DNA from 3 places in the Hoeflea sp. 108 genome. Region 3 is predicted to be linked to each of the others. Evidence: predicted binding sites of a transcription regulator. Region 3 holds the regulator's gene; each other region holds the start of a gene.
What was found. Region 3 encodes PhoB, which activates phosphate uptake and scavenging genes when phosphate is short. Its sites were predicted from a motif close to TGTCATNNANCTGTCAT; they were not measured.

Region 1 (3,276 bases), 2.1 Mb from region 3:
GTCACTCCGGCCGCTCCCCTAGCCAGTTCCAACGATCAGAGAGTGATGCGGTATTTGGCGAAACCTTCGGCACCCTCGCCAGCCGGCTCGATCTTGACGGCCTTGACCTCCGATATGTGGTCCTTGGCCTTGGGACCGGTCTCGAAGATCACCGAGGCACCTGCAACCGGTGCGAACGACCAGTTGGCGTCGGCCGACGGATTGATCGTGCCCTGGTCGACGATGTAGCGCACGATCACGTCGCGGTTGGTATCAGGCGCCTCGAAAACCAGCTTGGACGCGTTGATCTCTGGGAAATTTCCGCCACCGCCGGCGCGATAGTTGTTGGTGGCGACGACGAACCTGGCGGCCGGATCGATCGGCTTGCCGTCGAACATCAGATCGACGATGCGGTTCGAACCGGCGTTGAGCACGGCACCCTTGGGATCGTATTTCGGCGGCTGGGCCAGGTCGATCTTGTAGGTCACGCCGTCGATGACGTCGAAATTGTAGGACGGGAAGTCGGCGTTGATCAGCACTTGGTCGGCCTTATCAGGCTCGACCTTGTTGAAGATGCCGGCCGACATCTCCAGCCACTCCTTCACCTGCGCGCCCGTAATCGCCACGGCCTGCACGGTGTTGGGGTAGAGATAGAGGTCGGCCACGTTCTTGATGGCGACGTCGCCCGCCGGCACGTCGGTGTAATAGTCCGGACCACCGCGGCCGCCCGACTTGAACGGAGCGGCTGCCGAGAGCACCGGCAGATCCTTGTGCTCGGTCGCCTTCAGCATATCCTTGATGTACCAGATCTGCGCCTGGCTCACGATCTGTACCGACGGATCGTCGGCAACGAGCGCGAAATAGGAATAGAGCGGAGCAGACGTCTTGCCGACAGGTGTGCGCACATAGGCGAGCGTCGCCTCATGTTCTTCCTTGGCTGCGGCCTCGACCGCGGCCTTGCTCTCGACATTGGGCACGACCTTCTTGTCGACACGCTTGAAGATCGGCCGCGCTTCGCTTGAGGATTTCACCACCTTCCAGGTTTTGCCGTCGCGTTCGAGCAGCAGGTCGATCAGGCCGAGATGCGAGCCCCAGAAGCCGCCCATGACACCGGGCTTGCCGTTGATGGTGCCCTTGGCGTTGTCGAGGCCCTCGATCTTGTCGAATTTCGGACCGGGGAAATCGAGATGGCTGTGGCCGGTGACAATGGCGTCGATGCCGTCGACGCCGGCAAGCAGGATGGAGGCGTTTTCGAGATTTTCGCCCTGTTCGAGCGTGCCCATGCCCGAATGCGAAAGCGCAATGACGATGTCGGCGCCCTCTTCCCTGATCTGCGGCACCCAGGCCTGGGCGGCCTTGACGATGTCGCGGGTCATCGCCTTGCCGTCGAGATGGCGCGAATCCCAGGTCATGACCTGCGGCGGGACGAAGCCGATCAGGCCGATGCGGATCGGATGCTCGGCGCCGGAGCCGTCCTTCACCTTCCTGTCGAGGATCACATAGGGCTTGAGGAACAATTCGTCCTTGGTGGCGTCGCCTGCCAGCTGGCCCTTGGTCAGGTTGGCGCAGACGAACGGGAAATTGGCGCCGTTCAGCACCTTGAACATGTAGTCGAGGCCGTAGTTGAACTCGTGGTTGCCAAGCGTCGAGCAATCGTAGCCCAGCGTGTTCATTGCCTTGATGATCGGGTGGACGTCGCCGTCCTTCATGCCGCGCTGATAGGCCATGTAGTCGCCCATCGGGTTGCCCTGGAGGAAGTCGCCATTGTCGACAAGCACGGAATTGGCGGCCTCGGCGCGGATGGCGTCAATGATCGAGGCGGTGCGGGCTAGGCCCATCGTGTCGTTCGGCTTGTCGGCGTAGTAGTCGTAAGGAAAGACGTGGACGTGTAGGTCGGTCGTTTCCATGATGCGAAGATGGGCCTGGTTGGCCTGGGCGCGCGCCGCGAACGGGTGCAGCATCACGAGTGCGCCCGCGGCAGCTGAGCCCGCGAGAAAGGAACGACGAGAAATCGGATGAAGCGTGGTGGACATTTCATTCTCCAGGGAAATGAAGTGACAGTATTTAGCCGGCGTCCGAAAGATCAAATCTTGCGCCAAAATCCCCTGAAGTCCAGCCGACTCGCATGACAGGTTCGCGACAAGTTGTGAGGAATGCATTGGTCCAGGAAATTTGCGACCTCTTGGGCCATGGCATGTCGCCGATTGACCACAAGCATGGTGCGTGCAGGACTAGGCTTCCGCAGTGTTTGAAATCCCGATGCATCGCCCGGAACGCGTTTTCGGAAAGCGCGATGCGCAGATACAGCCAGCTAGAGCGTCCTCGTGCGTTCATCCGGACACAGGCGCTTCAGGAGGTCCTGACATGGGCGATCTCGACGACGACGGTCCGGCGCAATACGCCTCACCTCCCTGTTTCATGCATGAGCTTGATCCGGAGTTCCGTGCCCCGTCGCCGCCCGATTGGGCCGAGGTGCGGCGCTGGCGCAAGGCTGAGCGCGCACGGCTGATCGAACACAGGCTGGAGGTCTCAGCCGACGCACGGACGGCCATGGCCGGACTGATCGCGCAAGGTCTCGACAAGATTGTCGGCGACGTTGCCGGCAGGCTGGTCAGCCTCTACTGGCCCTTCCGAGGCGAGCCAGACCTCAGGCCTTGGCTCGCCTCGGTCAATGCTCGTGGCGGCAAGACCGCGCTGCCAATCGCCATCCAGCTGGGCCGGCCACTGACCTTCAAAGCCTACGCGCCGGGCGACAAGCTGGAGCGCGGCGTCTGGAACATTCCGGTGCCGGCTACCGGACCGGAGGTCATTCCAGACATCGTCATCGCCCCTTTGGTCGGCTTCGACGGATCGGGCTACCGGCTTGGCTATGGCGGCGGCTTCTTCGACCGCACTTTGGCGGCGCTGCCGCGCAAGGCTTTGGTCATCGGCATAGGTTATGAGTTGGCGCGCCTGCCAACAATCTATCCGCAGCCCCACGACATCCCCATGGACAGGATCGTCACCGAGGCCGGCGTCATCCGGTGAGGGCTCACCTCAGGCGAGTTCGGGACGCATACCCATTGCCGTGCGATCGACGACCTCGCGCAGCGCAAAGGACGAGTTGATCTTGGTGACATGCGGCATGGCCGACAGCCATTCCTTGTGGATGCGCTCGTAATCAGGCAGGTCGCGCGCGGCGATACGCAGGATGTAGTCGTATTCGCCCGACATCAGGTGACAGGACAGGATGTTGGGGCAGCGTTTCACCGCGATCTCGAATTCGGTCAGCGTCTTTTCGAACTGCCCCGACAGCGA
Region 2 (3,276 bases), 2.8 Mb from region 3:
CCTCGGCATAGGTCAGGATCGAATCGCGCGTCCACTGCGACAGCTTGCCGGCCTCGACCTTGTGGGTGGCGTCGTTGTAGCGACCCGGCTCATAGGGGCCGTGGCTCTGCAGGCTGACGGCAAAGTAGAAGAACGGATGGTCCGTGGCATCGGCCTGACGGATAATCTCTTCGGTCAGCGCCTCGTCGGAAGCGAGCGGGCCGCGCTTCTTCAGCGGCGGAAGGTTCTCTTCCGACATGAACTCGTCGAAGCCGAAGGCCTTGTAGACGGGCGCACGGTTCCAGAACCAGCCGCCGAAGGGGTGGATGGCCTTGGTCTCGTAGCCTTCGCTGCGCAGGAAGGTTGCCATCGAAGGTACCGGATTGCGCACATATTGCTGGTAGGGGATGCTGCCGGCCGGCAGAAACGCGTTGGAGAAGCCGGTCAGCGCCTCGAACTCGACATTGGCCGTCATGCCGCCGAATTCGGGCGAGAAGACGTGGCCCGACTGCGCGGCGCGTACGCTCGGGATCGGGTCCGGGCTGATCTCCACGCCGGGCAGGCGCGTCGGATCCCAGAAAGATTCGCTCATCACCACGATGATGTCGGGCTTTTCCTCGGGCAGGGAGGTCGCGACGTCGGTGCGGGTAATCGCATCGATCGCCTTTTCCGTATAGCCCTGCGGCGCGTTGACCTTGGCCATCGGCACGTTGAGCGCAAAGGCGATGGCGAAGCCGTTGGAGGCGTAGTTCTCCTTCTGGTCCCACATCATCGGAATAATCTGCAGCCGATCGCGCGTCCACGAGAAGGTCGCGTAGTCCATGATCGAGACAAAGAAGGCGAGCGTCGGCAGCGCAATGGCAAGGCGCGAGATGCGCGCCCAGAACGACAGCGCCGGCATGCGGCGGCGCCAATGGCGCCAAGCCAGCACGAGCAGCGAGATGCCGGCGACAAGCCCGACGGCGATGCCGACGCCGGTCCACGGGCGTTCGCGCACCAGAAGCGGCATCAATTCCACGATCTGGCGGGCGTAGAGAAAGTCGGTCGGATAGAGCGGATCGCCGAGATAGAGCGACTTCTGGTGGCCGACGAAGGCCAGCGTCAGCGCAACGGGGGCGACGATCAAAAGGCCGTTGTGCGGCCGGCCGAGGAGCGCGTCGAGGCCGATCAGGATCAGCGCAAACAGCGCGACCGTGGTCCAGCTCGGCTTGAAGGGCTGCTGGAAGAAGTTGATGGTGTCGATGAGGGAGCCGCGCGCGATCAACTCGATGGCAAAGACCAGCACGGCCGAAACCGCCAGCGTCACCATCACCGAACGCATCACGCCAAGCGCATAGGCGCGCCGGCAGAACGCGGTCTGATCCGCGTCGGCAACGCTCTGCGCGGCGGCGACGCCGTTATCGTCTACACTTCCCAACTCAATGCTTCCCCGAGTTCATGACGGCTTCATAATGTAGACGTCACCTGAACGTCACCTGAACGTCATCAAACTGTCATGCAGAAGCTAGGGCTTATGGCAAAATTGAGAAGCGTTGGCCAACAAATCGTGTTTTGGCCTAATCATTGTGTGATTATCGGCCCGTTTCGGGCCTGAAGACGCACAAGGCTTGACTTGACAGGGCGCATTGCGCCAGAGCCACAGCGATCCGGAGTGCCCGGCGTTCCCCAGGGGCGGCAAGCGTACTTCGGTTTGTTATGTCTGCGCATCGCGCCAATCAGGGGGCGTACAAGCCTTCGAGCGATGCGCCAGCAGCCAGGAGACAAGAATGGCCGTCGCATTTACTTTTCCGGGGCAGGGCAGCCAGGCTGTCGGCATGGGCAAGGAACTCGCCGATGCTTTTCCCGAAGCGCGCCGGGTTTTCGAGGAAGTCGATGAAGCGCTCGGCGAAAAGCTGTCGAAGCTGATCTGGGAAGGTCCCGAGGAGACGCTGACGCTGACCGCCAATGCCCAGCCGGCGCTGATGGCCGTGTCGATGGCGGCGTTCCGCGCGCTGGAATCGCGTGGGCTTTCGCTCAAGGACAAGGTTTCTTTCGTTGCCGGCCACTCGCTTGGCGAATATTCCGCGCTTGCGGCGGCCGGCTTCGTTTCCGTAGCTGACACAGCGCGCCTGCTGCGCATCCGCGGCGATGCCATGCAGGCGGCTGTGCCGGCGGGCCAGGGTGCGATGGCTGCGATCATCGGCCTCGATCAGGCTGACGTCGATGCGGCTTGCGCCGAGGCCGCTCAGGGCTCGGTCGTGCAGATCGCCAACGACAATGGCGGCGGCCAGTTGGTTATCTCCGGCGAGAAGGCAGCGGTTGAACGTGCCGCAGCGCTCTGCACCGCAAAGGGCGCCAAGCGCGCGCTGATGCTGCAGGTGTCCGCACCCTTCCATTCGGCGCTGATGGCGCCGGCGGCCGAAAAGATGCGCGAGGCGCTCGCCGGCGTGAAGAAGAATGTGCCTGTCGTGCCCGTCGTCGCCAACGTGACCGTGCAGCCGATCATCGATCCGGAAGAGATCGCCGCCCGCCTCGTCGAGCAGGTGACGGGTCGCGTCCGCTGGGCCGAGACGGTCCAGTGGTTCGGCAACAACGGCGTCACCACTCTTTATGAAGTGGGTGCCGGCAAGGTGCTGTCGGGCCTCGCCCGCCGCATCAACAAGGAAATCGCGACCGCTGCCGTCAACAACCCGGCAGACGTCGACGCGGCAGTCGCCGCGCTCGCCTGAACAATTCGAACGACCCCGCCCGTGTGAAGGGTGTGCTCCAAGGAGAGTGGAACAATGTTTGATCTGACCGGCCGTAAGGCACTCGTCACCGGCGCCTCCGGTGGCATCGGCGAAGAAATCGCCCGCATCCTGCACAAGCAGGGCGCCATCGTCGGCCTGCACGGCACCCGCGTCGAGAAACTCGAGGCCCTGGCCAACGATCTCGGCGACCGCGTGAAGCTGTTCCCGGCCAATCTCGGCAACCGCGACGAGGTCAAGGCGCTGGGCCAGAAGGCGGAGGCCGAGCTCGAAGGTGTCGACATCCTGGTCAACAATGCCGGCATCACCAAGGACGGTCTGTTCGTGCGCATGTCCGACGAAGACTGGGACCAGGTCATCGAGATCAATCTGACGGCGATGTTCCGCCTGACGCGCGAGCTGACCCATCCGATGATGCGTCGCCGTCACGGCCGCATCATCAACATCACCTCGGTGGTGGGCGTGACCGGCAATCCCGGTCAGACCAACTACTGCGCGTCGAAGGCCGGCATGATCGGCTTCTCGAAGTCGCTGGCGCAGGAGATCGCGACCCGCAACATCACCGTCAACT
Region 3 (3,276 bases):
GCTCGAGCGCGAATTCGGTGTGACGGTGACCGTCGAAAACGACTGCAACATGATCGCCGAGGCCCTGCACTGGCGCGACCCGGCGCGCTATCGCGACGACTTTATCGCCATCCTGCTTTCCCACGGCATTGGCATGGGCCTGGTCATCAAGGGCGAGTTGTTCACCGGCACGCAATCGTCGGGCGCCGAGTTCGGCCATATGGTCCACCGCCCCGACGGAGCGTTGTGCCGCTGCGGCCGCCGCGGCTGCATCGAGGCCTATGCCGGCAATTATGCGATCTGGCGCAACGCCCGGCTCGGCGACGAAAACGCCGAGCCGCTGGCCGACCTCTCCGACGAGGACATCAAGGCGCTCGCCGACGCCGCGCGCGACCATGACGGCCCCGAGCGCGAGGCCTTCCGCAAGGCGGGCGAGGCAATCGGTTTCGGCCTCGGCTCGATGTTCGCGCTGTTCGACCCCGCCCCCCTCGCCTTCGTCGGTGTCGGCGCCACCGCCTTCGACATCATGGAGCCGTATGTGCGCTCGGCCATCGCCAAGACGGCCGGCGGCACGCACTCCAAGGCGATCTCTTTCGACACCGAGCCGAACGAGGTCCCCCTGATCCGCGAAGGCTGCACCATGCGCGCCCTGCTCTATGTCGACGAGGAAGTCTTTGCGGCGGGCTCGGTGCCGCGGCGGGCCGAGGCAGACATTCCGCTCAAGGACATTTGATTTCGGCCGTCGCAATTAAGACGATCGCCGCGACCATACTGCCGTGCTAGACGACAGTCCGCGACCGCCCTTGAAAGGCCCAGCCTGGCAAAGAGGCGGAACCAACCCTGGAACCGACGTGTCGTCCGTTTCGGAGACGTTGCGATGACCAGTCTGCTGCGTAACATCCTGGCCGGCGTAGGCCTTTTGTGTGCCTCATCGTTTTCAGCATCAGCCACCCCGAACCCCATGCCGCTTGTCGCGGGAGATTCGGCAATGGTCATTCCCATTGCCCAGGGCTGCGGGGCGGGAGGCTGGCGAGGGCCATATGGCGGATGCCGCTATGGGCGTGTCGTACACCGTGCACGTCACGCTTACGGGTGCCCTCCGGGCTATTGGCGCGGCCCATACGGCCATTGCCGCAATACGCCGTATCACGGGCGGTTGCCATATGGCGGATGGCGCTGACCGCCCGCTGCGCGAACGTCTGATCATGTTCGATAAGCCGGCGAGCCAAATTTAACTGTCTCGCCGGCCGGGCGCCTAATCCTCGCGGATGGCGTAGCCGGCACCGCGGATGGTGCGGATCACGTCGGGCATGCGGCCGTTGTTGACCGCCTTGCGCAGGCGCCCGACATGCACGTCCACGGTGCGTTCGTCGATATAGATCGTCTCGCCCCAGACATTGTCGAGCAACTGGCTGCGCGAGAACACGCGGCCCGGATGCCGCATCATGAACTCGAGCAGGCGGAACTCTGTCGGCCCGAGCTTGATCTCGCTCTTCTTGCGGTAGACCCGGTGCGACTCGCGGTCGAGCAGGATGTCGCCGACCTTGAGGATGGACGACAGCACCTCGGGCTTGGCCCTGCGCAGCAGAGCCTTCACCCGCGCCATGAACTCAGGCGTCGAGAACGGCTTCACCAGATAGTCGTCGGCACCGGTCGACAACCCGCGCACCCGGTCGCTTTCCTCGCCGCGTGCCGTCAGCATGATGATCGGCAGCCGCTCGGTCTCCGGGCGCATCCTCAGCCTGCGGCACAGCTCGATGCCGGACAATGCGGGCACCATCCAGTCGAGCACCAGCAGGTCGGGAACGTTTTCCTGCAGACGGATTTCGGCCTCGTCGCCACGGGTGACGACCTCGACCTGATAGCCTTCGGATTCGAGATTGTAGCGAAGCAGCACGCCCAGCGGCTCTTCGTCTTCAACGACCATGACCTTTGGAGCGATCATCGCCTGTACCTTGTCCTTGCGCACGGCCCGATCAGGACCATGCGCTGGTTTAACCTATGCAGCGCCCCCGCGCCAAACGCATGCGGTGCGGAAGTTCTCAGTTCGAAACCGTCGTGGTTTCGTCGACCTTGGGCCGATTGAGCGGAAGCTGCTCGCCGGTCACCACGAAATAGGCGTTCTCGGCGATATTGGTCACATGGTCGCCGATGCGTTCGAGGTTCTTGGCGCAGAACAGCAGATGGGTGCAGGCCGTGATGTTGCGCGGATCTTCCATCATGTAGGTCAGGAGTTCGCGGAACACGGCATTGTACTGGATGTCGATCTTCTGGTCGTCGATGCGCAGGCCTTTCAGGCCTTCCGGCTGACGCGCCACATAGAGGTCGACCACGCCACGCACCTGTCCCAGCACCAGCTGCGACATGGCATCGATCGAGTGCGCCAGGTTGCGCGGCGTCGGCATCTGGCCGACGGCGCCGACGCGCTTGGCTATGTTCTTGGCAAGATCGCCGATGCGCTCGAGATCGCCAGCCATGCGGATGGCGCCGACCACGGCGCGCAGATCCTGCGCCATCGGCTGGCGCTTGGCGATCAGCGTGATGGCTGCGTTGTCGAGCTCACGCTGCTTGGCGTCCATGATCGCGTCGTCGGCGATCACGTTCTGGGCCATCGCCTGGTCGGACGACAGCAATGCCCGGATGGCGCCCGCGACCATCGAACCGGCGAGATCGCCCATGTCGCGGATGAGCTGGTCGACATGCTTGAGTTCTTCGTCGAAGGACCGGACTGTATGATCGCCCATGATCGTTTCCTCGTCTGCTTACTGTACGCGACGATCACTCAGCCGAAGCGGCCGGTGATGTAGTCCTGCGTCCGCTTGTCGTCTGGATTGGTGAACATCTTGTCCGTCGGCCCCTCCTCAACGAGGTAGCCGAGGTGGAACATCGCCGTCCGCTGCGACACGCGCGCCGCCTGCTGCATCGAGTGGGTGACGATGACGATGGTGTAGTTCTCGCGCAATTCGTCGATCAGTTCCTCCACCTTGGCGGTGGCGATCGGATCGAGTGCCGAACATGGCTCGTCCATCAGGATGACCTCGGGCGAAACCGCAATGGCGCGGGCAATGCACAGGCGCTGCTGCTGGCCACCCGACAGACCGGTGCCCGGCTCGTGCAGGCGATCCTTCACCTCGTTCCAAAGCGCCGCCTTGTGCAAACTCTGCTCGACGATCTTGTCGAGATCGGCCTTCGACCTGGCGAGGCCATGGATGCGCGGGCCGTAGGCGACATTCTCGTAGATCGACTTCGGGAACGGGTTCGGCTTCTGGAACACCATGCCGACGCGGGCACGCAGTT

Region 1: the regulator PhoB is predicted to act here: its motif matches at 2,105-2,121, upstream of B015_RS0111260 (bifunctional 2',3'-cyclic-nucleotide 2'-phosphodiesterase/3'-nucleotidase).
Region 2: the regulator PhoB is predicted to act here: its motif matches at 1,460-1,476, upstream of B015_RS0107725 (LTA synthase family protein).

What each region holds. Positions count from the first base shown of each region.
Region 1 covers NZ_KB890024.1:2,299,361-2,302,636, reverse strand. Annotated here, with positions in the region: gene B015_RS0111260 (bifunctional 2',3'-cyclic-nucleotide 2'-phosphodiesterase/3'-nucleotidase) at 36-2,012, opposite strand; gene B015_RS0111255 (5-formyltetrahydrofolate cyclo-ligase) at 2,344-3,006, shown strand; gene B015_RS0111250 (Lrp/AsnC family transcriptional regulator) at 3,016-3,276, opposite strand, start outside.
Region 2 covers NZ_KB890024.1:1,586,051-1,589,326, forward strand. Annotated here, with positions in the region: gene B015_RS0107725 (LTA synthase family protein) at 1-1,300, opposite strand, end outside; gene fabD (ACP S-malonyltransferase) at 1,746-2,687, shown strand; gene fabG (3-oxoacyl-[acyl-carrier-protein] reductase) at 2,742-3,276, shown strand, end outside.
Region 3 covers NZ_KB890024.1:4,379,621-4,382,896, forward strand. Annotated here, with positions in the region: gene B015_RS0121705 (ROK family protein) at 1-712, shown strand, start outside; gene phoB (phosphate regulon transcriptional regulator PhoB) at 1,235-1,924, opposite strand; gene phoU (phosphate signaling complex protein PhoU) at 2,022-2,723, opposite strand; gene pstB (phosphate ABC transporter ATP-binding protein PstB) at 2,762-3,276, opposite strand, start outside.